One region of the Priestia sp. SIMBA_032 genome, then DNA from elsewhere that is predicted to be linked to it. Evidence: riboswitches for the same ligand, from Rfam matches in the RefSeq annotation. Region 1 holds a riboswitch; each other region holds the start of a gene.
The links. Region 1 has a riboswitch for S-adenosylmethionine ahead of SB717_RS20870 (phosphoadenylyl-sulfate reductase). Riboswitches for the same ligand answer to the same signal wherever they lie in the genome.

Region 1 (8,125 bases):
TGGATAGCGTTCATATACTTTGTGTATTTCTTCAGGTATATCATGCTTTGCATGCGCAGCTGTTAATAACAGCAGCGGCACAATTGCAATACGAGTAGCACCTTGTTCAATACACGCTTCAAATCCTTGTTCAATAGTAGGGTAAGCTAGTTCTAGGAAACAAACTTCTTGAATCGGTACATCTAGATTTTTTTTACACCTTTCAATAAAAGCAACTGCCTGATCAGCGCCTTCTTTTACGCGGCTGCCATGGCAAACATATAAAACTGCATCCATATAATCAACCTCTTTAGTAAGCTTCTTGTGCATACGAATAGTAATGCTGTCCAGTCTTCTCAAACCAATTCAATCGGTCATGAAAATTTACAACTTCACCAACGATAATCATACTGGGATTTTCAATTTGTTCTTCTTTAACAATATCAACAATTGTACCAAGAGTTCCAGTTACAGTGCGCTGGTCCTCACATGTGCCCCAGTGAATCAATGCAATTGGCGTAGCTGAGGTTTTTCCATGTTTCATTAACTGTTGACAAATGTACGGTAAGTTCCTCACTCCCATATAAATGGCAAGAGTATCTACACCTTTGGCTAGGCTGTCCCATTTGATTGCATCATGCTCGCTGTCTTTACGGTGCCCTGCTACAAAAGCAAAGCTTGCGCTGTATTCCCGGTGAGTGACAGGGATTCCTGCATAAGCAGCGGCTGCGATACCTGATGTAATTCCTGGAACAATTTCAAATGAAATGCCTTGTTGCACGAGAGCTTCTGCTTCTTCCCCTCCGCGTCCGAAAACAAAGGGATCTCCGCCTTTTAAGCGCGTTACAATTTTCCCTTTTTTAGCGAATTTCACTAAAAAGTTATTGATTGTTTCTTGCTTGAGGGTATGATAATTTGGAAGCTTTCCGCAGTAAATAATATCAGCATCACTTTTAGCATACTCCAGCAGGTCCTTATTCACTAAACGATCATATAAGATAACATCTGCTTGCTGAATTGCTTTCAACCCTTTTAATGTAATTAAATCTGGATCTCCTGGTCCTGCACCGACTAGATATACTTTCCCCATGAATGCCTTTCACCCTTCCATCATTTCCACGTCTCCGCAGCGCTCCCACATTTTAATTTGAATTAGAACAGCGGACAAAGTCCGCTGTCATTTAGATGAATTTTCGGTTAGCTAAATATTCAATCACAGTTTGTACACATTCTTCTACAGACTGTGTGCTTGTATTAATTGTTACTTCAGGATTAGCCGGTGACTCATACGGAGAATCAATTCCTGTAAAATCACGGATCTCTCCGCTTCTTGCTTTTTTGTAAAGGCCTTTTGGATCTCTTTTTTCACATTCTTCTAACGGACACTCCACGTATACTTCCAAAAATTCATTCCCCTCTAAGATCTCACGCACTTGAGCGCGGTCTTCTTGGAATGGAGAGATAAATGCTGTTAGTACCACTTGACCGCTGTCTACGAACAGCTTAGAAACCTCACCGATACGGCGAATATTTTCTGTACGATCTTCAGCAGAAAACCCTAGATTCTTATTTAAGCCAAAACGAACATTGTCACCATCTAATACATAATTGCGAATATTTTTATCAAAAAGCGCTTTTGCCACTGCGTTTGCCACGGTAGATTTACCTGAACCAGAAAGACCGGTAAACCATAATACAAAACTGTGATGATTGTTTTGCTCGCGTCTTTCCTCTTTTGTAATTCCAGCATCATGCCACGTAATGTTTGTTGATTTGCTCACTTCAACCGCTCCTTATTTTGAAGATACTTTTTGGTTTGCTAATCCTTTAATTAACACTTCAATTACTTCTTTACGGCTGAATGTGCTTGGTGGCACTTCTCCGTTACGAAGCATTTCACGTACCTTTGTTCCAGATAGAATCATATGATCTTCCTTGCTGTGAGGGCATGTTTTCGTTGATGCCATCGCTTCACACTTCTTGCAGTAGAAGCTGTGTTCAAAGAATAAAGGTGTAATTCCTAATTCATCTGCTGTAAAGTTACTGAAGATTTTTTGTGCGTCATATGTTCCATAGTAGTCACCAACACCAGCATGGTCACGGCCTACAATGAAATGTGTGCATCCAAAGTTTTTTCGAACCATTGCATGGAAAATAGCTTCTCTAGGTCCAGCATAGCGCATTGCAGCAGGGAAAACTGCCAAAGCTACACGATCGCTAGGATAATAGTTCTCTAAAAGTACTTCATAACTTTCCATACGGATATCTGCTGGGATATCATCTGACTTTGTTTCTCCTACAAGTGGATTTAAGAACAGGCCGTCTACAATTTCTAATGCTGTTTTTTGAATATATTCGTGCGCACGGTGAACAGGGTTACGAGTTTGGAATCCAACAACCGTTTTCCAACCGCGTTCTTCAAATGCTGCTCTTGTTTCAGTTGGATCTAGGTAATACTTTTCAAAACGCGTTTTAGGTGTACGTTCTACAAGTACGATTGGACCTGCTACGTATACATTTGGGCGTTCCATCATTTTTTTCACGCCAGGATGAGCAAGTTCTGCCGTGCGGTACACATTTTCCGCTTCTTTTTCTTTATTTGGTGTATATACCTCAGAGACTTCTAGAACACCATACGTTACGCCGCTTTGAACTAGTTTTACTTTGTCGCCAATGTTTAATTCTTTAGCTTGCTCTTCTGTTACGGGAAGAGTAATAGGAATACTCCATACAGTTCCATCTGCTAGACGCATATTTTCAACAACGGATTGATAATCTTTTTCTCCTAAAAACCCTGTAATTGGGCTGTAAGCACCAATTCCAATTAGTTCTAAATCACTTAGAGCCATGTTGTCTACTTCAATTTCTTTTGTTAGTGACGTGTAGTCATATGTTGGTTGATATAAATTAATTAATTCTCCACCGTGTGCTTGAATTGTTGTCATTTTGTAAAATCCTCCTTAAGTAATTAACACAATATAATAAAAAGCACTTGAATCACGCAGTCATTTTTTCTTTTTCCGACTGCAAGCTTGCTCTTTTTCTTCTAGTCGTCCTAGCTAAGCTTAGAACACCTGCTGTGGCAATGCAGCCACTAGCTAGCACCACAAATGAATATAAGTCGCTTTCAAGTACTAATTTCACAAGAACATATGAGATTACGAGTGAAAACACAGGGGATACCACCCAAACCTTTAACATTTGAATGACCACTTCGCGCTGTTCTTTCGTAAATCCCGTTTTCGCTGCTCCTATTCCAATAATAGAAGACGTAGTGACCTGTGTAAGCGGTACAGGCAAACCAAAAAGTGAAGCTGCTGTAACAAGAGAAGCACCAGTACCCGAGATAATACAACCTTCTCCTACAGAATAGCGAGTAATTTTTTTTCCGTTTGTTTCAATAACTCGGCCTCCTAATAAAAGAGCTCCAAGCGCCACAGCCAATCCTCCTGCTATGACACCCGTTGTAGCATCCATTAATCCAGCTCCTACTAGAGGACCGACAGCATTTGCCACGTTATTCATTCCAGCTGAGAAGGCTTCAAAGAATCCCGTCGCTATAACTAAAATCGTTAAAACTCTTTTCCACTTTCCCTCTGCTTCCTTTTTATGGGCTCTGCGTTTTATCACTTTTCCAATCAAAAAAGCAATGACAAATGAAACCAGCGGAACAATCATCCAAAAAGACATTACAACTAAAAGTTTTTCCACATACAGAGATTGATAAGCTACTCCTACCCCAACAACTGAGCCAACCGTTACTTCACTTGTTGATAGAGGGATACCAATTAAATTCGCGAAAAAGAGTGACAGCGTTGCAGCAGCCAGAATGATAATAACTAATTCTACTGACAGCAATTTTTCAGGTATGATACCTGAACTGATGGTTCTTACCACCTCACCGCCTCCGATGATGGCTCCGAGCACAATACCTACAGCACAGATGAAAAGGGCTACTCTTCGCTTTTTAATCGCACCGGAGCCGTATGAAACGCCCATAGCAGCTGCTGCACCGCTTGCCCCAATATTCATTGCAAAAAAAAGCGCAATGATAAAGGCAACATATAAAAGCATCATTTATTCAGCTCTTTCGTATTTAAGATTCGTGTAATCCGCATTCAACTTTTTGTGTACCTGCCCATCTTCCTGAACGTAAATCGTCTACATTGTAGGCAGGTGCGGTACAGGGCTCACAGCCGATACTTGGGTAGCCTTGATCATGAAGTTTGTTATATGGTAAATCATGCTTATACACATAGCGCCAAACTTCTTTCCAAGACCAATGAATTAACGGGCAGACTTTCACTTTCTTGAATTTCTCATCTTTATTAAAATAATTCGTGTTGGCACGGGATTCAGACTGCTCGCGTCTCAAACCAGAAATCCACGCATCATAAGGAGCAAGAGATTCCCTTAACGGGATGATTTTTCGAATTTGACAGCATAGGTTAGGCTGACTCTTCCAAAGCTCATCTCCATGTTTTTCGGCTTGTTCTGCAAGCGTTAAATCCGGTTTTTTCATATGAATACGCAAATCAGGAAAGCGTTCTTTAATTGCATCAATTACTTCATATGTTTCTTTAAAATGAACGCCCGTATCTAAAAAGACAATTTCAGCATCTTTTTTCACTTTTGAAATTAAATCAATTAACACGATTCCTTCAATACCAAAGCTTGATGCATAAATAATTGAATCTCCATAGGTATCATACGCCCACTGCAATGCTGAAAGGGCTCCTTTTGTTTCATCTTCACTATCGAACTCTGGAAATGTATCACTCCAGTTTTCGTACGTATATAAGTCTGCCATTTTCTTCACTCCAATTCTTAGTTATCCGCGTTATCCAATAAAAAAAGACGGTTTTACCCACTAGAATTGGATAAAACCGCCTCTAGTGTGTCTAGTCAGCGAAACTATTTAATTCTTACTTTGCTTCCACGTGCTCAAAGATTTGTTTTAAGTCGGGGGTTACAGTCATTAATGTCCCTCCTTAAATTATCGCTTGCGCTATATCAAAATAAAAAGTCTTCCATATTGAAAGACTGGGTAGGCAATAAATTTTCACCTTATCTTTCAAAATGATCCACACTTTGCTGGAATTAGCACCTTGCTAAGCAGGTTGCCGGGGTTCAGCGGGCCAGATCCCTCCACCACTCTTGATAAGCATTTTTTAAAAATTTTAGCATATTTAGAATATTTGTCAACATTAAAAATCATATATCCGATAAGAAAACTATACTTTAAATTCACAGAAATATCTATACTTTTATTTAAAACAACATATGTAAATTTAAACCAAATGTGAACATATCAGTTTATAAAACGCTTTCTTTTTTCTCCAACTTTTTATATTCTCTTGCTAAATAAAACGCAAAACCTCCCTATAAAATTAATAAGGGATTTATAAGCTTTACGGATAATTCACCCACATTAGCACACATTACAGATAACACTGACTGACAGATAGGAGCTATATAAGATGGAGAGACAACCCTTTCAATTAGACGATACAATTAAAAATAATGTGCGAACATATTTACAGCAGATTTCAACTGAAGCCTCTAATTTAATTAAACATTTAGACACGAGTGATCATTGTATCCTATGTGATTTTGAGGAGATGAGAAGGTTATTTCAAGATGTTCAAGCTACGGCCGCCTCTTATTACTTGCGTCATTACTTATCGCCTTATACATTTGAATATGCTGCTCTGTCCTTAGCTATTCATAACCTTTCTGAGAAACGTCACGGCGCTTTAATTGTCATTGAACGGGAACAAAATGTAGACCCTCTTATTCAAAAAGGAATGCCTATTCAAGCTCCTGTCAGCGCTACGCTAGTTGAGACACTGTTCTATCCAGGGACACCCTTACATGACGGAGCCGTCCTAATTAGAAATAATCAGCTTATTTCAGCTGCTAATGTTTTACCTCTCTCGTCTATTATTTCAACGAACAAAAAATTGGGAACACGTCACCGTGCAGCCATTGGAATGTCAGAAAAGTCGGATGCATTAATTTTAGTTGTATCCGAAGAAACAGGTAAAATTTCGTTTGCTCTTGATGGAAGCCTCTACCCTATTCACTCCAGCAAAAATATGATTTAAGAGCCCTTTCCTGACAAGCAGCCCTATCTTGACTTCTCTACCCTTTCTCTTTAATATATTTCATAGTTTTTACATACTATAGATACGGGTGATGCATATGGCAATTTTAAAATTTGAACATGTAGGCGTTCAAGTAAAGGACATAGAAGAATCTATTGAGTTCTATACACAAAAAGTGGGACTAGAGCTCATCGAAACACTGCCACATACCGATCCGTCTTTGAAGCTAGCTTTTCTAGGCTTAGAAGGAAATGTAATCGTAGAGTTAATTCAAGGGTATAACTCAAGCTTACCTAATGAAGGTAAAGTTCATCATTTTGCGCTGGCAGTAGACGGAATTGAAGAAGAGTTTGAGCGTTTAAAATCAGCAGGCATTTCATTTGTGGAAGAAAACATTGTAACTTTGCCAAATGGAGCAAGATACTTATTTTTCTACGGTCCAGACAAAGAATGGATTGAATATTACGAAGTAAAAAGATAAAGATATCTTATACCTTCAGTGAAAAATGGTCATACTGTGGCTATGACTAATCACTGGAGGTTTTTTTATGATGGAATGGCTATTATTTCGACTTTTTCGTCGTTCTATTTTAGTGCGGCTTCTTTTTATTATCGGCTGTCTTGTTTTACTTTTCGGCATGCTTATACATTTCTTAGAGCCGCAAACGTTTGGGAATGTGTTTGAAGGAATTTGGTGGGTTATTATTACAATCTCTACTATAGGGTACGGTGATTTTGCTCCCACCACTACGATTGGAAGGTTAGCTGCAATTATTTTAGTCCTGGTTGGAACGGGATTTATTACTACTTATTTTGTCACGCTTTCTAAAATTGCTGTTTCCGCTGAGAGCGCTTATTTGGAAGGGAATTTAAAGTTTTATGGAAAAGATCACTTCATCATTGTGGGGTGGAATGAGCGCGCCAAACTCGTGTTAGAGTCTTATCGCGACGCATTTCATAAAGAAGACATTGTTCTTATCGACGATTCTCTGACTAAAAACCCCATGATCTGTGATCGCGTTCATTTTATTAAAGGAAGTCCATCTCACTATGAGGTATTAGAACTTGCCAATGCTCGGTGCGCAAAAAAAGTGCTTATTACTGCGGATCAGCATAAGACAGAAGAATATGCAGACATGAATACGATTGTTACGCTAGTCGCTCTGCAAGGATTGAACCCTTCTATTTACAGCATCGTTGAACTGTTAACAAAAAAGCATATTCAAAATGCGCAAAATTTGGGGGTAAATGAAATGATTAAAACAAACGAGTTGATTAGTCAGGTCATGTACGAACATATTTTTGTGAAAAAATTAGAGAGTTTAAGAAAAGAATAGTCCCTTCAATTACTGAAGCAGCGCCTCTTCTGCCTCTCTAATTAGCTCTTCTCCTAAGCTGATATACTTTTCTGGAAATGAAGCGTCTGCGTCTTGGGGTTCTGCAAACTGGTTAAATGAAGCACCCACGTTTCCATTGTGAACATTGTCATCTAGGCCAATTTGATACTTATGTGAAAGTAAAAATGGCGTACCAATCTGTACCGTTGTTCCTTTAGAATCCAGTTCTCCATTCGTAGCTGTAAACGGGATGCGCAAAAACTGATAGCCGACTTCATCATTCATCTTATAGTCGAATGAACCGTGATCATAGTCCCAATTCCCTCCAATGTTATACCCAAGCGGCTTAAGCGTTTTTTCTAATTCATAAAGCTTGAATAATGTGCCGTCTAATCTTGAAGATAATTCAATCATCTTATCCCTCCTCTGTTTTAACATATCCTTTTTCCAGCTTTTTATCCTTTATCTCAAAAGCAAAAAAGTTCACCTTCTAACAAGAAGGTGAACTTTTTATTTATTTCAAACGCTTTTCTAATTCTGCTTTTTTCTCTTCAAAACCAGGTTTTCCAAGAAGAGCAAACATATTTACTTTATACGCTTCTACTCCAGGCTGATCGAACGGATTTACTCCTAATAAATAGCCGCTGATTGCGCATGCTTTTTCGAAGAAGTATACAACATATCCAAACGTATACTCATCTA
Region 2 (8,125 bases), on a different contig from region 1:
TTATTATCGGAGCTGTTGTCACTTTAGCTGCTTTACTGCTGATTCAGCGTCATACAGCTCTAGATTATTCTGAGCAAACACTGTCATCGTAGAGGCCGGGACAGAAGTATTTTAGTTAAAGGAAGATCCGAACGATGAATCGAGATTCTTGATAAAGAATCCAACGCGTTCGGATCTTTTCATTGGTATGGTAAACGTAGTTTTCATGTATCCCATTTGTTCATCTTTAGATTGAATTGATTTCGTTATGTCTCAATCTCTTTTCATCGTTACTAACACAAGATTATCAGCAGCTGCAGTGCGTTTTATAATGGAAAACCGATGAGCTTCGTACAGCTTAATAGCAGGTGTATTTCGTTCGGCTGTCGACACGATATATTCACATTTCGAATATCTTTGGAATACATGTGTTAAAAGACGGCTGCCCACCCCTTTTCGAAAGTACCGAGGACCCACAACAAGACGGCAAATGGTTAATCGCTCATTTTCTTTTTCAAACGACAGCACGCCAGCTAGCTTACCTTCAATCATTTCTCCGATAAACACTTCCTTGCTTTTCATAATATCTTCTTTGCTTTCTGTAAGCTGAGGAATGTCTGAAAAACCAATGAGCCTTGCTTCTTCTTGATAAGCTTCTACTTGCACAGCTACTATTTGAAGAGCGATGTCCACTCTTTTATGTTCTAGGATTTGAAGCATGAAACCCACTCCATTTCATTCGTGAATTTAGACAAATTCCATGTTTTCACTATATCCAAACGCCTTCCTTGTACATATTGTATTATGTACTACCTGATTAGATCCTAAGGAGGTGTTTGTATGCATATCACTGCTCAAAAAATTAGAGAAGCAGCAGAATCTCTCTCTTGTACGGAGCTCGAAACATTTATGTATCAAGAACCAACTTCTCGACGTAAAAGTTCTAGAAGACGTTCTAGCCGTCGTTCTACTTATCGCTCTACTCGCCGCTCTAGCCGTCGTTCTACTTATCGCTCTACTCGCCGCTCTACTCGCCGTTCTACTCGCCGTTCTACTCGCCGCTCTAGCCGTCGTTCTACTTGTCGCTCTACTCGCCGTTCTACTCGCCGCTCTAGCCGTTGTTCTACTTATCGCTCTACTCGCCGCTGTCAATGCGGTTCACCGTGCTGCTCATATCCATGGTTTAATAAATCATTGGGCTGCTGCTTTAAAGGACATGGTTGCCGCCGCTAAATAACTCAAAAGCAAGTCGAGTCTCAAACGTACACGGCTTGCTTTTTTTAAAATCTCTATTTTACATTCTACATAATCATTCGTTTTGCTCTTCTTGAAAGAGAAAATAAAGTATAATAATGGAAAGCATTTCTCTTAAAAGGAGGACTATCCATGCACTTATCTTTTGATCACCTTGTTCATTTTTCACCTGATCCTATTAGCGCTCAGAAAGAACTAAACGAATACGGAATAAATGTTATTAAAGGCGGTACCCATGAAAAATGGGGCACTTTTAACACGTTGGCTTATTTTCACCTGAGCTATATTGAGTGGCTTGGGCTCACAGATATCGCATTAGCTCAAACAGTTACAGATAATGATCTTATTCAGCAGCTTGTTAACGAACATACGCCGTTTGGTCATTTTGGGCGATTTGCCCTTCGTACAGATGATATGGATTTGCTCATAACCGAGCTTAAAGACAAGGGCTACACTGTAAAAGGCCCTGTAGCAGGGTCTCGTCAAGCTAATCACGGAGAAAGGCTTCAATGGCAAATGTGTTTTATTGAAGATGACCATGATGCCCTCCCTTTTCCTTTCTTTATTGAGTGGGGTGAACCAGAAGAAAAACGCAAGCCAAAGCTAGCGGCTCTTTCTTCCCATCAAGCCGGTCAGCTGCAGCTAAAAAACATTTACTGTGCTGTACATAACCTTGAAGAATCCATCGGCAAATGGACAAAACTGCTGGACGTTCAGGCTGGCGAAATCTACAAAGACTCTTTACTTGATACACGTTGTCAAAAACTATATGTCAATGGAGGAAACCTTATTTTTTGCAGCGGAACACAAGGCGTTGTCCATAATACATTAAAAAAAGTTGGAGAACGTCCATTGTTGGTTGAATTGGATCACGCTCTAACATCGCAACAAATTACCGTACAAGGAGCTTCTTTTAAATTTAACAAATAAACATCCGCTGACGGATGTTTATTTCTGTGCTTCTTTTATAGCTTGATAAATGAAGTGAGGCAAAATTTCAAAGGAATACTGAACGTCTAATCTTTCGGTCCATTGATGTGCATCTCTTCCCAGCGGTCCAATGTTCAGCACCGGCATCTTCAGCTCCTCTAGCTCTTCTAGCTCTTCTAGCGGGATATGATACCCTTTATTCCATAGCGGCATATTCACTACTAACGTATTAAATGTATGAAGCGGATGCTGCAGGCTGGCATAGCTTAAATCTGAAATTCCGCCAAAATAACTTTGTTCAACTAGCTCCACTTGAAATTGCTCTTTGGCAGTTGCCTGTACGTTTGATAAAATCCCTTGTACAAACGGATCATCATGTGAACAAACGGCCGGATAAAAAGGCGGCGTAAAAAATAAGACTATCATCGGAGCTGCTTCTTTACATAAACCAGCTAAAGAGTTTACTAATTTAATGGTTTTATTTCTGTCATTATCTTCTTGTGCCAAAAGTGCTTCTTCCATTTCTTGCACATATTTTTCACCGTGCTGTTTGACTGCATGAGTATAAAGTTCTTCATACGTCCATACATTCACGTCAAGAGATGAACCCTCCATTCCCGCAGCGTACTGCCTAGCGGCTTTATTATAATGTTTTTTTACATTCAAAGCTGCTTTGTCAGCCGATTTCAACAGCAGATCTGTCACCTCTTTAAGAGAGCGGTTTAACATAAATAAATTAAACAATACAACGGCTGAATGCGGAACTTGAACTGAATACTCTTCTTTTAAATCTTTTTGTATCAGCACCGTAGGAGGTGGACTCGTTTCATCTCTTACTTTTTCGCAAAAATCAACGTTTAATTCTATTTCTTTTGTTAAATAAGAAGCTAGTAAATTAGCATTCAAACCAGCTAGCGGTTCCCCTACGTGAGTTTCTTTTCCATAACACAAAAAGCTTGGCATGATTTTCCCAATCGACCCTGAGTACACATAGTTCGTTTGATCTCCAGGATAGCGGCTGAACACTGGTTCTGCATTTAGCATGAGAGAAAAATCCAGCTGATGTTGGCGCGCAAGTTCTAAAAGAACAGGCACTGCTTTTCTCATTCCAAGCGAATTTACTTCTTCATCCGGCACTGACAGCAGCAGGATGTTTCCGTCAAACTCTCCGTTGCATGCTCGTTCAATCATACTGATATGCAGGGCAATACCTGCTTTCATGTCCATCGTTCCACGGCCAAAAAGCCAGTCTCCTTTTATCATATCTTTTTGTACGTACGCCGGAACTTGTTCCATATGGTTATAAAAAGTATTCGTTAACGTATCAGCGTGAAAAGCATCCTTTTGCCACTGTCCATAATCTTGTACATCCACTACATCGTAATGACTTACTAATACAACTGTTTTATTTGTATTTTTCCCTTCAACAAAAGCTGTGACAATCGATCGCCCGTCTCCTGTTGAATGAAGCTTAACTTGCTCGTTTTTTTGAAAGTAAGGCAGCTTCAATAAATACGACGCTATCGCTTCAGCCATTTCCACTTCTGCCATCGTTCCTGTAACGCTAGGTATAGAAACCAATTCGCTTACAAGCTTCTTTAACTGTTCTTTTGTTTGATACAAAGATGTTTTGTTCGACATGCCCTTCATCTCTTTCCTTTTTCTAAATTTTCCATCAAACAAAACGATTCGTCAATCCCTTTGACAGAGACCCTTTCATTCTATCTCTATGTATCATAGTATGCGCTGCCTTGACGCACATGATAAAAAAAGAGTGCGCGGCTAGGGCTAGCACCGCACACTCTTTTTTTTACTTTTCGTCATCTTCTAAAAAGTCTAGGATACGATCAATAAGCTGTTCGCTTCCTGCATCGTTTCCATGTTCAAGAGACATTTCCATTTCAATGCTCCTTTCATAAAATATTCTTGTTTTATAACATACCACAATTCATTTCGAATGTAACCTTTAATTTGTGTAAAAATTTCGACAATTTATGATTAATTTTAAAACCTAGTGAGTAATGATTATACCCACCAGATTCTTCGGTTGTCAAAGAACATGCTTTCTATTTAAAAATACTTAAAAAATAGAGGCGCGAGCAGACTTCTATAACAGACAGCCTACTCGCTCAAGCTTAGAACAGCATGATGAATAAATTTCTAGTTCATTTGCTTTTTGTACATCTTTAATATCTATGCCTACAGCATATGTACGAACTTGGTTTTCGACCACAATTTCGTAAAATGTTTCTAATTCACGATAAGCTACTTCATAATGCTTTCCTAATAATTTCACGGCTTCCTTTAATGCTTTCTCTCCTGTATATGCTGCAACTGCTGTATGACTCATAAAACCCTCTCCTTTTAGAAAAATAAAAAAAACTCATTTTGCTTTGATGCAAAATGAGTTTTTCACCCGTTTTATCACCCAAAGCACATGCTTTGCTGGTAGGAGCACCTTACATTCGTAGGTTGCTGTGGAGTCAAAGAGCCAGATCTCTCGTCCACTCGTGATAACTTTTTTAATTTAAAATTTATTTTATCAAACAATTCCATCCGCGTAAATAGAAAAATAAAAATATTTTAATTTTTTTGGCAATGGAATGAATTCAAAAAATGGAAGCTTAGATTAGCAAAATAAGAAGCTGCTACAAGTAATGCCTCTTCATTTAATGAAAAAGATGGATGGTGCCATTCATATTCTCCAGCTGTACCCATCCATACAAAAAATCCTGGTACATGCTGCTGATATACGGCAAAATCTTCTCCTCCAGGCGATTGTTCAGCTTCTACGACTTGGTAACTGAGATCCTCCGCCGCTTTAGTAGCCAGTTTTTCCAGCGTATCATCATTGTTTACTACAGGAAGATATGGATACCATTTAACGTCTACTGAAGCCCCTAAAGCTGCTCCAATCCCTTCAGCAGTTCGTTTCATAAGACCTGGTATTTTTTCTCTCGCTTCTTCTTGAAAGGTACGCACCGTTCCTTCAAGCGTTACTTTGTCAGGAATGACGTTCCACGAGCTCCCTCCATGGATTTGAGTTATGCTGACAACAACATTTTGAAATGGGCTGAGATTACGGCTGACAATGGTTTGTAAACTAGTAACAATTTGACCAGCAGCAGCAATCGGATCTACTGTTTTTTCAGGGATGCCCGCGTGACCTCCTACTCCTTTGACGTCAATTTCAAAACGATCAACGCTTGCCATTAAAGGTCCCGATTTGATACCAATGGTTCCTACAGGAAGATCCGGTTTGTTATGCATCCCAAATATCGCTTCTACTCCTTCGAGCACACCTTTTTCAACTAGCATTTTTGCCCCAGAAGCCGTTTCTTCGGCCGGTTGAAAGATAAACCGTACCGTACCGCAAAGCTCCTGCTGACGTTCTTTAAGAAGAATGGCTGCTCCGATTATAGAAGCCGTATGAAAATCATGGCCACATGCGTGCATAACTCCGTTTACTTCAGATGCAAATGGCAGATTGGTTTTTTCTTCAATTGGCAGCGCATCAATATCAGCTCGAATTGCGATAGTAGGTCCCGGCTTTCCTCCCACAATTTCTGCTACTGTTCCTACGTCTAAATGGAATGTATCCGCTATAGACATATCATAGTGCTTTAACCACTTTTTAATACGTTTAGTTGTTTCATATTCTTTCATTGAAAGTTCTGGAAACCGGTGCAGCTCACGGCGTATGTCTATTAACTCATTTAGCAGTAATTGATCTGTCATATTTATCACTCTTTCACATTCCTTAATTTGGATCACCTCTCTATCTTTTACGACAAAGAGTGTACCTCATTGAATTTTTTATAAAGAAATAGGGTCGTATAACCTTCTGCAAGGTGCTTTTCTTTAGCTTGAACATATCCTTTTCGTTCATACATCTCAACTAACCAAGGATGTTCTTTTGCTGTTCCTAAAGACACACCTGGTGATTTAAACATATTTTTTATTATCTCTTCCTCTACTAGATGCAGCAGCTTAGAACCAACGCCTTTCCTGACAAACGACGGGTCCACTGCAAACCACCAAAGATGCGGAACAGCAAACGGACCTGGATGTTCTCCCCAAGGCATTCGTATAGATACAGTTGCAGCGATTCTTTTATCTTCTTCATATACATAGCAAAGGTTTTGAGAAATATTTTTCTTAACAAGAGCAAGATCAGCAGTAGCTGCTAAGAAAGGAATGCCTAGCTCTCGAATAGGCTTATATGCTTGTAGAGTCAAGTTCAATAAGTTATCTGCGTCGTCATTTGTTGCCAAACGGAATTCATTTTTCATCTCTTCGCCTCCTATGTAGTGCTTAAATATTTTATTTAACTTATAAGTTTACTGAGAATTAAAAAAGACAGACTGCCGCCTTGCGTACTCACTATACAACTGCTTTTATAACGTGTCAATTTTCATTATCTCTTTCTATGAAAGCTATCATAAAAACCAATACTTACAGTTTATTATACTGAACAAATATCAATAAATCCCCTTACGAAACCCCTTTCATTACTTTCGTTAAATTTTCAACCGCCATTATAGAGCGACGTATGATAAAATAGAACACGGTAGTTGTAAGAAAAGCAAACAGAAATGTAATCACTAGCATAATCGAAGCTGCTTGCTCTTGTTTCATAATAAGATAATAATTTGTCACTTCAATTACAGTAAGTGTTATGACCATCATATAATAGCATTTCACATGTAAACTTTGAAACGCTTTTTTTATTTTTCATTCCCTATACCATCTAAAGACATAGAATGTCTAATCTATATTAGTAGTATCGGCATATTTTTATATGTTTTTGTAAAAACTAAAGAAGAATTGAAGCAATTATTATTGGCGCTTTTCCACTAAATATTGGAATACATATCATTCTGCAAGGCGCTGCAACAGCAGTTGATAACTGTCTGATTATTCTTTCATTTGACCAAACTCTACCTTTGCTTATAAAATGAAGATTTGTAGAAAGGAGTACGAAAAATTTTATGTATACGTATCAAACAGGCAATCAAACAATTGACTACAAAATTGAAGTCGTTCCAAATAGAACCGATATCACGGTGCAAATTTGTGACAAAGAAGGGGTAAAAGTTATTATCCCGAGAGGTCTTAATGAAAACAATGTGCGTTCAATCATCGCACGCAAAGCAACATGGATTTTAAAACAACTAAACGGTTCACAACCAGCTGAGGAAAAGCCAGCTGCTCCAAAGAAAGAAGCAGTAAAAAAAGAAACAGCTAAAAAAGAGGCTCCTAAAGCAGCAGCTTCTGCAGCTAAAACTGGTTCTTTTGAAGAAGGAGACAAATTCCCTTACCTAGGACGTCAATACCGCTTAAACATCGTTCGTGGAGATGTAGCAAAGGCTGAAATGACATTCCGTGCAAAATTCATTGCTACAGTACCTGAAAGCTGGAACGAGCAGCAAACAAATGAAGGTATTGGACAACTATTAACAGAATGGTACCAAGGCCGCGCTGGTGAAAAATTCCAAGAAGCTTTGAAATCTGTTAAAAAAGCAGCAGACAATGCTCCTGAATCTGTTAAGTGGGACGAGTTAGGTGAAGAATACGCTACGACTCAAGATAATACAATCGTGTTAAACTGGCGTTTGCTAACAGCTCCTCTTGCAACAATTGAATATGTCATTGCTTCTCAATTTACAAATGCAGATGAGTTATTCGAAGATGCAGCTGAACGCAAACAGTGGTTAAGCGATAACTCCCTAAACGCATTTTAAGTTTATACATAAAAAAAGCACGCGGCGAACGCGTGCTTTTTTTATTTGGATAGAAGTACTCGAATAATTTCACTGCTCAAAAGTCAGTTAACCTGACGGGTTCATTCAAGTGCAGTTTATAAATCAATATATAATATACATGTTTAAAGTTTTATTAACCTTATGTTTCATTCTATAAAAACCTGATTTTTACCCTTTTAATACTTTAAATGCTTCTC
Region 3 (8,125 bases), on a different contig from region 1:
TCATTTGCTGGACGACTCGAAACCCGTTTATCTGATGTAGTACAACATGTTGTCAATCATGGAACATATCATCGTGGCAATATTACAGCTATGCTACGGCAATTGGGCCATCCCGGTGTTATGACTGATTATATTTTATATTTATATGAAAGGGATACAAAAGAGTAGTTTCTCCTCTATCTAAAAGGGGTAGCGTCAGGAAATGCGGATTTACAACGTTAAGGGAATTCTAATATTAAAAGGCCCAATCCCTAGGTATTAAACTAGAGAAATTGAGCTTTTTTCGTTCCTCCATTTTTATATTTTTATAAGAAACGAAAAAGCACCTCCCGTACAAATAGAAAGGTGCTTTCTCGTCACAATCATTTATAAATAAAAACCTAGTTAATCAAAGACTTTGATATGCAGAGAAATGCTCGCTGACAAAATTAACTTTTGTTTTTCATATAATTCCTGATTCAACGCAAATTTTGGCGTTGTAGAAACCTTTATTTTCTTGTTATCTCTTACCATCTCTTTGAAGGAATCCTCTTTTTGAGAGTTCTTTCTTATTGTAATCTAAAAGCTATGCAGAAAGTGAAATAAGCGCTTAAAAACGAATATGGCTGTATGGAAGCGTGTTAGGTTTCAATGGATTAGATAATGCCAAATTAATTGATGCTTTTTTATCAGCAACCAAACACTTGGTAATATCTCCAAGTAGTGCATAGTAAAGCTTAAAACAATGTAAAGAAATGATCGAATATGATTCTATCAAAGCTTTTGAACTTGGCTTTTAAAGTATTAAAGAATTCACTAATTATCCCTGAACTAAACCACACAGATTAAATTGTTGCTACGTTGCGAGTTCATACACCTAAATATACAGATATATTGGAGATATTGGAGAAAGAACTTGTTAAGTAATAAAAAAAGTGCGAGGAATGTATGGATTCCTCACACTAAGCAACTGGTGTACCATTTTTAACGGTCCCATCGGGCTTCAATAGCACTACGTCTCCTTCTTCTGGAACGCCACCAATCACCAATACTTCAGATTTAAAACCTGCTATACGCATAGGAGGAAAATTCACCACAGCAACCACTTGAGAGCCTATTAATTGTTCTGGCTTGTAACGGCGCGTAATCTGAGCTGAAGAACATTTTACTCCAAGCTCACCAAAGTCTATCTCTAGTTTTATTGCCGGCTTTCTTGCTTCTGGAAATGGTTCAGCTTTGACTACCGTACCAACACGAATATCTAATTTTAAAAAATCCTCAATTGCTGCCATTATAATCACCTACACCTTTATTATTTCGAGCTACATTTAATAAAATTTTAATGTACTCGTTTGGGCTTTAATGATTGTAACATAAGCAGGAGACGCATTTTTGTTCTGATTTAAGAAGACTTTGTCTAATTATAAGATATAAGGTAGCAAAAGACGTCAGACCATTGATAGTGTACTAACGCGGTAACATCGCTGAACTAGACACCGATTAAGAAATAAAATGGTGATTTTTTGGCTTTGTAGTTACCTTAAAACTGTATATAGGAACCTTTATCTTTAAAATCTCTCCATGAGTAAAGTTTATTTCTCATTAGATAGATTAAAAAATCTTTGATTAACAATTTGAAAAGGATATAACAAAATTTGTCTGAGAGTTAAAATTGTTACATACTGGAACGGATTAATTTTTTTGAGTTTAAAAACTTTTATCTCTTTTAATTTTGGCAAAACTACAAATGTAAAGACAACATGAATAATGAAGTTTACAGTTATATATAGAGGAAATTTACCGTACGTTGACTTAAGTACCCACATTGACACAGTAAAAAACGGTCCCCAAGTCCATACATCTTCACCAGGGATTTTTGGATGTATACTTTGTCCAAATGTCCAAAAGCGCTTCCTCTTGGCATAAGAATTAAGATATTTGGTTACTATACCAATAGCAATTGATGCAGGAAAAAAGCGTTTAAATTCATTACGCTTCATAAATAAAAAAGTTGACCATCAAGTTATAACTAATAGGATCAAAAATAGTCTATTTTTTTTCATATCATATACACTTCTATATTTATAAGGTGCACATTTATTTTAAAAACAAACATGTAATTACTTGACATTTATTGCTCTAATTATTTCATTTAAGGAACACGGAAACACACTAGAAAAACTATCTGGTTCTAAAAGCCTAGACGTTGCTGAACTCAATGATGGATCCTATGTACAGCTTTTATAAGAAGAACTAATGCAGCTGGATATATTATAGAAAACATGCGTTAGGTCATGGAAAGTTTTAATTTTTTCACATGGTATAATTATTAGAAATTATATCTCATAAATAGCGCAAAGTGATCAATATTGTGTGTATGAAAATTGCAGTGTTTCCGTTATTAGTTACATAAATCGTTGGAGCAGGGTCGTAAAATTTGCTGACACTCATTATAGAGAAAAAGGGAGTAAGTATTTAATGAATCAACGTAAGATTCTAATACAACGTCCGTAAAAGTATACATTTTTATTTAACATGATGTGCCTTTTTGAAACATATAAAAAAGAAAACCCTTGAGAGGAAAGGGTTTTCTTTATGAAATATGCAAATTTTTATAAGTTATTGATAGGATAGGCATTCTGCAAATCAAGTCAATGAAAGCAATGTATAAAAAATGCAGCTTATAGCTATAGACCCTTATTAAAAAATGGTATGCTAGGTACAAAATGAAAAAATCTATGTCCCTGTTAAAAAGAAACCCTATATTTAAATAATGGGGGTGCTCTTATACAGTAAAATTTGTATGACAATCTTTCAAATAATATGTTATACTAGCTATAGACCTAATCTTTCTTACATTTTAGTATAGAAAACCTAAATTCCCAAGGAGCACCCTTATTCTTCAAAACCATTAACGATGAGGGTGCTTTTTCCTGTCTTAAAAGTTAACGGTAGGAATTCCTTTCTGTTAAATAAATAGATATTTATACTAACCGATATTTCTGATTTTTTAATCTTTTAATTGACAAGCTAGAGAAACACGTGTAGTATTGTCCCTAGTTAAATAAATTGAATATTCTTATCTCGAGAGGTGGAGGGACTGGCCCTAGGAAGCCTCGGCAACAGACTGTTAAAGTACTGTGCCAATTCCAGTAGCAATTTGCTTGAAGATAAGAAGAGAACCCATAACGATTATTAACCTCTTCTTATTTTTAAGAAGAGGTTTTTTATTTTAAAAAGAAAGAAGGAAACAAACTCATGACAAAGACACTAGTGAAGGCTCCATTTAAAGCTGATCACGTAGGCAGCTTTTTACGACCAACTACTCTCAAAGAAGCAAGAAAAGCGTATGCAAATGGTACAATTAATAAAGCAGATTTAAAATTTGTAGAGGACAAAGAAATTGAAAAGCTTGTCCAGAAGCAAATTGAAGTAGGTCTTAAATCTATCACGGACGGTGAATTTAGACGTTCTTGGTGGCATTTGGACTTCCTATCAGGCTTAGAAGGTGTAGAGCAGTTTGAGACAGAATATATCAGCCAATTCAAAGGTGCAAAAACCAAAAATAACGCAATTAAGGTAGTAGGTAAAGTGGACTTCAATCATCATTATATGGTGGAACATTTCACGTTTTTAAAAGAAGCTGTCGAACGACATGGTGATGGAAGCCAAGTCGCTAAATTCTCAATTCCAAGTCCAAACATGTTATTTACTCGAATTCAAGAAGATACATATTACAATGGAAACAGAGATCAATTTTATCATGATACTGTGGCTGCTTATCAGAAAGCGATTCAAGCCTTTTACGACGCAGGCTGCCGTTACCTACAATTAGACGATACTTCGTGGATTGATTTTGTTTCTGAAGACCGTATCAATACGGTTGTTGAGAAGCTGGGTATGGACGTAAAGGACATTATTGATACACGAGTAAGCTGCTTAAATGATGCTATTTCTAAAAAGCCTGAAGATATGATCATCACAATGCATATTTGTCGTGGAAACTTCAGATCTACGTACATCACAAGTGGTGGTTATGATACTATATCTGATGCTATCTTTGCTAACTTACATGTAGATGGACTTTTCCTTGAATATGATGATAACCGTTCAGGAGATTTTGAACCGTTAAAAAGCTTTACACGCAACAATCAAACCGTTGTATTAGGGTTAATAACATCTAAGTTTCCTACATTAGAAGAAGCTAAGATTATTAAGCAAAGAATTAAAGAAGCAAGCGGATATATTCCTTTAGAAAACTTGTCATTGAGTCCTCAATGTGGATTTGCGAGTACCGAAGAAGGAAACGAATTAACAGAAGAGGAACAGTGGAATAAAATTAAACATGTAATTCAAATTGCTCAAGATATCTGGGGAGCTAACTAAAGAGGAATATTTGTTATTTGCTTATAGGTTCGGTGGTGTCGAGCTCTCGTAGTTAGTTAGGCACTGTTTCTGCTGGCTTACTAACTTTTGAAAAGACTCTTTAAACCAACTAAGCTAAAAAAGTTTAAATTCGTCATTTTACTATTTATTTAGTTGGAAAATGGAGATCTAATTCTTCATTAACAAATTTTTCTATCTAAAGTTGTAATATTAATAATGCAGAAATGAACAAATTCTTAAATAGTAGAAGAGGCCTGTATCTAAGGGTATACCGACTTGTCTTTTAACTAACATAAGATAAAGGAGCAAAAACAGCATTTTTCTGATTTTGCTCCTTTTATTACACTCAAAATATATTCACTCGTATTTCTTTAAAATAATAACAGCATTATGACCTCCAAATCCAAAAGAATTAGATAAACCAGTATTTATTTTCACCTGGCGAGCAATGGCTGGCACATAGTCTAAATCACATAATGGATCAGGAGTTTCTAAGTTAATTGTTGGAGGAACGATGCTCTCCTTAAGGCTCATTGCCAAAGCAATTGCTTCAATTCCACCAGCTGCTCCTAGCATATGACCAACCATTGATTTATTAGCTGTTATTGGAATCTGATAAGCTTGTTTTCCAAATAGGGCCTTAATAGCCCTGGTTTCAGAGATGTCACCTACCTTTGTACTTGTGGCATGAGCACTAATAACATCAATTTCCTCAAGAGGTATGTTTGCATTTCTTAAAGCTGCTTTCATTGCAAGATAAGCACCTTTACCCTCTGGATGTGTAGCAACCATATGGTGTGCGTCTGAACTTGCACCGTATCCAATGACTTCTGCATGAATGTTTGCTCCTCTGCGTAAAGCATGAGATAGGGATTCTAAAATTAGAATTCCAGCTCCTTCTGACATGACAAACCCGTCACGCCCTTCATCAAATGGACGGCTAGCTTGAGTAGGATCATCATTTCTTGTTGATAATGCGGTAGCATTGCCAAAACTGGCTACTGATAAGTCTGTTATAGCAGCCTCTGTTCCACCCGCAAACACAGCATCCACTTCTCCAGAACGAATGAGTCTAAAGGCTTCCCCAATAGCAGTATTCCCAATAGCACAAGCAGAAACTGGTGACATAGAAGGACCCATTGCATTCCATTTGATGCTAATTTGTGCTGCAGCAGCATTAGTAATCATAGCTGGTACAAGAGTTGGACTGACTCTCCTAGGTCCTTTCTGTCTAAGTGCATCAATATTTTCAATTAAGGTTTCAATGCCGCCTATACCTGAACCTACGTATACACCTAACCGTTCTGGATTGATATCATTTAGATCTAATTTAGAATCTGACCAGGCTTGTTCAGCTGCAGCTAAAGCAAATTGGGAAAAGCGATCTAAACGCCTTGCTTCTTTCTTTCCTAAAATCTCATCTGCATCAAAATCTCGAACGACTCCTGCAATTTTTGCTTTATAATCAGCAGTATCAAATATATCTATAGAGGAGATACCAGACTCTCCTTTAATTAGATTGTTCCAAAATGTTCTAATGTCATTTCCAATAGGAGAGACCACTCCCATACCCGTAATCACAACTCTTTCCACTTTTCATCACTCCAAATCAATAATATACTTGTATTTTACAGTGCTTTTATCCTATTACAAGGGACTGTTTATCCTGGTATAACTACTACTAGGGTAAATTGGTATGATGAGGAGTTTTAAAAATGAACGATAAAACTAGACTTGAGGCTTTGTCTACATTCCTAAAAGCTAAACGTGCTCAAATTAAGCCAGAGACTATTGGGTTACCAGCTGGTACTCGAAGAAGAACACCCGGATTACGAAGGGAAGAAGTTGCACAATTAGCAGGGGTAAGTACCACTTGGTACACATGGTTAGAGCAAGGAAGAGATATAAAAGTTTCTTCTATCGTACTTGACTGTATTTCTACAGCTCTACAACTAAATAGCGATGAAAGAGACTATTTATATGATCTGGCACTAGAAACAAAGTTAGAAATTGATCATTCAAAAAAAGAACAATCAGAGCTTAGCCCTTCTTTAAAACGAATACTAGATGAATTAACCTATTGTCCGACTATCGTTACAGATCGACATTGTCATATTGTAGGCTGGAATTCCGCAGCTTCTCATGTTTTTCTAGATTTTCAACAAATCCCAAATGATCAAAGAAATCTAATTCAATTAGTATTCGCCCGAAAAGAATTAAAAACATTAGCTGTCAATTGGGAGCATTTTGCGAAAGGTTTTCTGTCTATTTTCCGTACCTATTATGGACACTATCTAGGCGATGAATGGTACAACCAGTTTATTAGTCATATGAGTCATTTACATCCGGAATTCCAGACCTTATGGAATGAAAGCCAAGTGAGTAAAGCTCCCGAAATGGTTATTGAATTTAGACATGCAAAGGCAGGGAAAATGTTATTTAATTTAACTTCCCTCCAAGTTCAAGGAGATATGGATTTGCGGTGTAGCATCTACACACCCGTAGAGGAAACGGATACGGAAAATAAGTTAAAGCGCTTAATGAAAAGAGTTTCTATGGAGAAATTATAGAGGAATTTTATTATATCGTGCAGATTAAGATGACAGTCTCTTACTTGGAGACTGTTTTTTCACTCAAATAAAAGTATAAAATTAAAGTTTTTGAGCAATCTAAGAGGATAGGAACCCCAATTCATACTATTCTTCATGTATGATGTTCTAAAGAAAAAAGCTACTTCCCCGAGTATAGGAGTAGCTTTTTTCTTTAGAAATAGCCTTCTTCTTTTTGAGTTTACATAAGTTTGATTTTAGGAACCGATTAAAATTTTTCTATAAAAAATAAATGTATTTACTCGAAGATTAATTAACGCTAAAAACTAAGGATATTTAAGGCATAATTGTGATCTTCATATTTCACGACAATCATTTTACTAGAAGAGCGTTTAAGCGGATAAAACTTTCAATATTCCTTATTCAAAATTACTTGGCTAGGAGATGATTTTATAGACGTTTTTATCTTTAGAGAAATTTAGAAACTATAAGTAGCTTCATATTTACATAACTGAATAATTTTTCTAAATTAAAGACTTATCAATAATGATGCTATTGAATACAGTGTCATTATTTTTTTATTTAGTGAAATTTTTTGCATTCTCTTTAAAGCCTCATCTACGTTTCAAGAGAAATTTCTGCTGTAATCTACTTTATTATGAGCTATGAGAACAAAAATATTACATAATTTTATTGATAGCATCTTATTCATCATAATATTTGGAAATAGTTTTTAACAGCTTTCAATGGGTGTAAGGTTAAAATTTATTAAAATAAAGATTTAGTTTATTTAGACAGCATTTTTAAAGTGATAGTCCATTAGCAAAGCTATTAGCCCGTTTTGGAGTATCTGAATATTAAATGTCGAAAATATGTCAGGTTATCTAACCATATATTTGCATAAGACATTAAAAGTAATATAATTATTCTACATTTTAAACAAAAGTGTTCAAAAATAAAAAAATGAACATTTTTGTAAAAAAAGTGTGTACAAAACCTATCAAAGGTGTTTATAATACATTCTTATAAAGATTAAATGTTCTAAAAATTTTAACTTTTTATAATGTTTTGCTTTAGAACTGATTATCCCATATGGTGAATAATTCTAATTCAAGAGTAGTATTGGCCAGTACTACGGAACACATTGACTTTAACATCAAAAATTCATTAAAACTTTTAAGGGAGAGAGTAGTACAATGACAACAACTTTT

Region 2: linked by a shared signal. The riboswitch ahead of SB717_RS03160 (hypothetical protein) and the one ahead of SB717_RS20870 (phosphoadenylyl-sulfate reductase) in region 1 are both predicted to bind S-adenosylmethionine.
Region 3: linked by a shared signal. The riboswitch ahead of SB717_RS00085 (5-methyltetrahydropteroyltriglutamate--homocysteine S-methyltransferase) and the one ahead of SB717_RS20870 (phosphoadenylyl-sulfate reductase) in region 1 are both predicted to bind S-adenosylmethionine.

The regions. Positions count from the first base shown of each region.
Region 1 covers NZ_JAWRXD010000006.1:304,090-312,214, reverse strand. The annotation lists gene SB717_RS20895 (sirohydrochlorin chelatase) at 1-276, opposite strand, end outside; gene cobA (uroporphyrinogen-III C-methyltransferase) at 290-1,069, opposite strand; gene cysC (adenylyl-sulfate kinase) at 1,161-1,760, opposite strand; gene sat (sulfate adenylyltransferase) at 1,773-2,924, opposite strand; gene cysP (sulfate permease) at 2,977-4,056, opposite strand; gene SB717_RS20870 (phosphoadenylyl-sulfate reductase) at 4,076-4,789, opposite strand; SAM riboswitch class I at 5,044-5,146, opposite strand; gene cdaS (sporulation-specific diadenylate cyclase CdaS) at 5,460-6,086, shown strand; gene SB717_RS20860 (VOC family protein) at 6,184-6,567, shown strand; gene SB717_RS20855 (potassium channel family protein) at 6,635-7,423, shown strand; gene SB717_RS20850 (YugN-like family protein) at 7,433-7,837, opposite strand; gene SB717_RS20845 (glucose-6-phosphate isomerase) at 7,938-8,125, opposite strand, start outside.
Region 2 covers NZ_JAWRXD010000001.1:624,421-632,545, forward strand. The annotation lists gene SB717_RS03135 (MFS transporter) at 1-92, shown strand, start outside; gene SB717_RS03140 (GNAT family N-acetyltransferase) at 253-699, opposite strand; gene SB717_RS03145 (CotG/ExsB N-terminal domain-containing protein) at 820-1,212, shown strand; gene SB717_RS03150 (VOC family protein) at 1,366-2,163, shown strand; gene SB717_RS03155 (M20/M25/M40 family metallo-hydrolase) at 2,182-3,804, opposite strand; gene SB717_RS03160 (hypothetical protein) at 4,271-4,513, opposite strand; SAM riboswitch class I at 4,582-4,683, opposite strand; gene SB717_RS03165 (amidohydrolase) at 4,747-5,901, opposite strand; gene SB717_RS03170 (GNAT family N-acetyltransferase) at 5,949-6,455, opposite strand; gene SB717_RS03175 (hypothetical protein) at 6,658-6,852, opposite strand; gene SB717_RS03180 (M48 family metallopeptidase) at 7,155-7,907, shown strand; partial or broken gene SB717_RS03185 (DUF1259 domain-containing protein) at 8,097-8,125, opposite strand, start outside.
Region 3 covers NZ_JAWRXD010000001.1:15,858-23,982, reverse strand. The annotation lists gene SB717_RS00100 (DinB family protein) at 1-168, shown strand, start outside; gene csaA (chaperone CsaA) at 942-1,271, opposite strand; gene SB717_RS00090 (hypothetical protein) at 1,572-1,979, opposite strand; SAM riboswitch class I at 3,056-3,156, shown strand; gene SB717_RS00085 (5-methyltetrahydropteroyltriglutamate--homocysteine S-methyltransferase) at 3,238-4,365, shown strand; gene fabF (beta-ketoacyl-ACP synthase II) at 4,723-5,958, opposite strand; gene SB717_RS00075 (helix-turn-helix transcriptional regulator) at 6,081-6,935, shown strand; gene pruA (L-glutamate gamma-semialdehyde dehydrogenase) at 8,111-8,125, shown strand, end outside.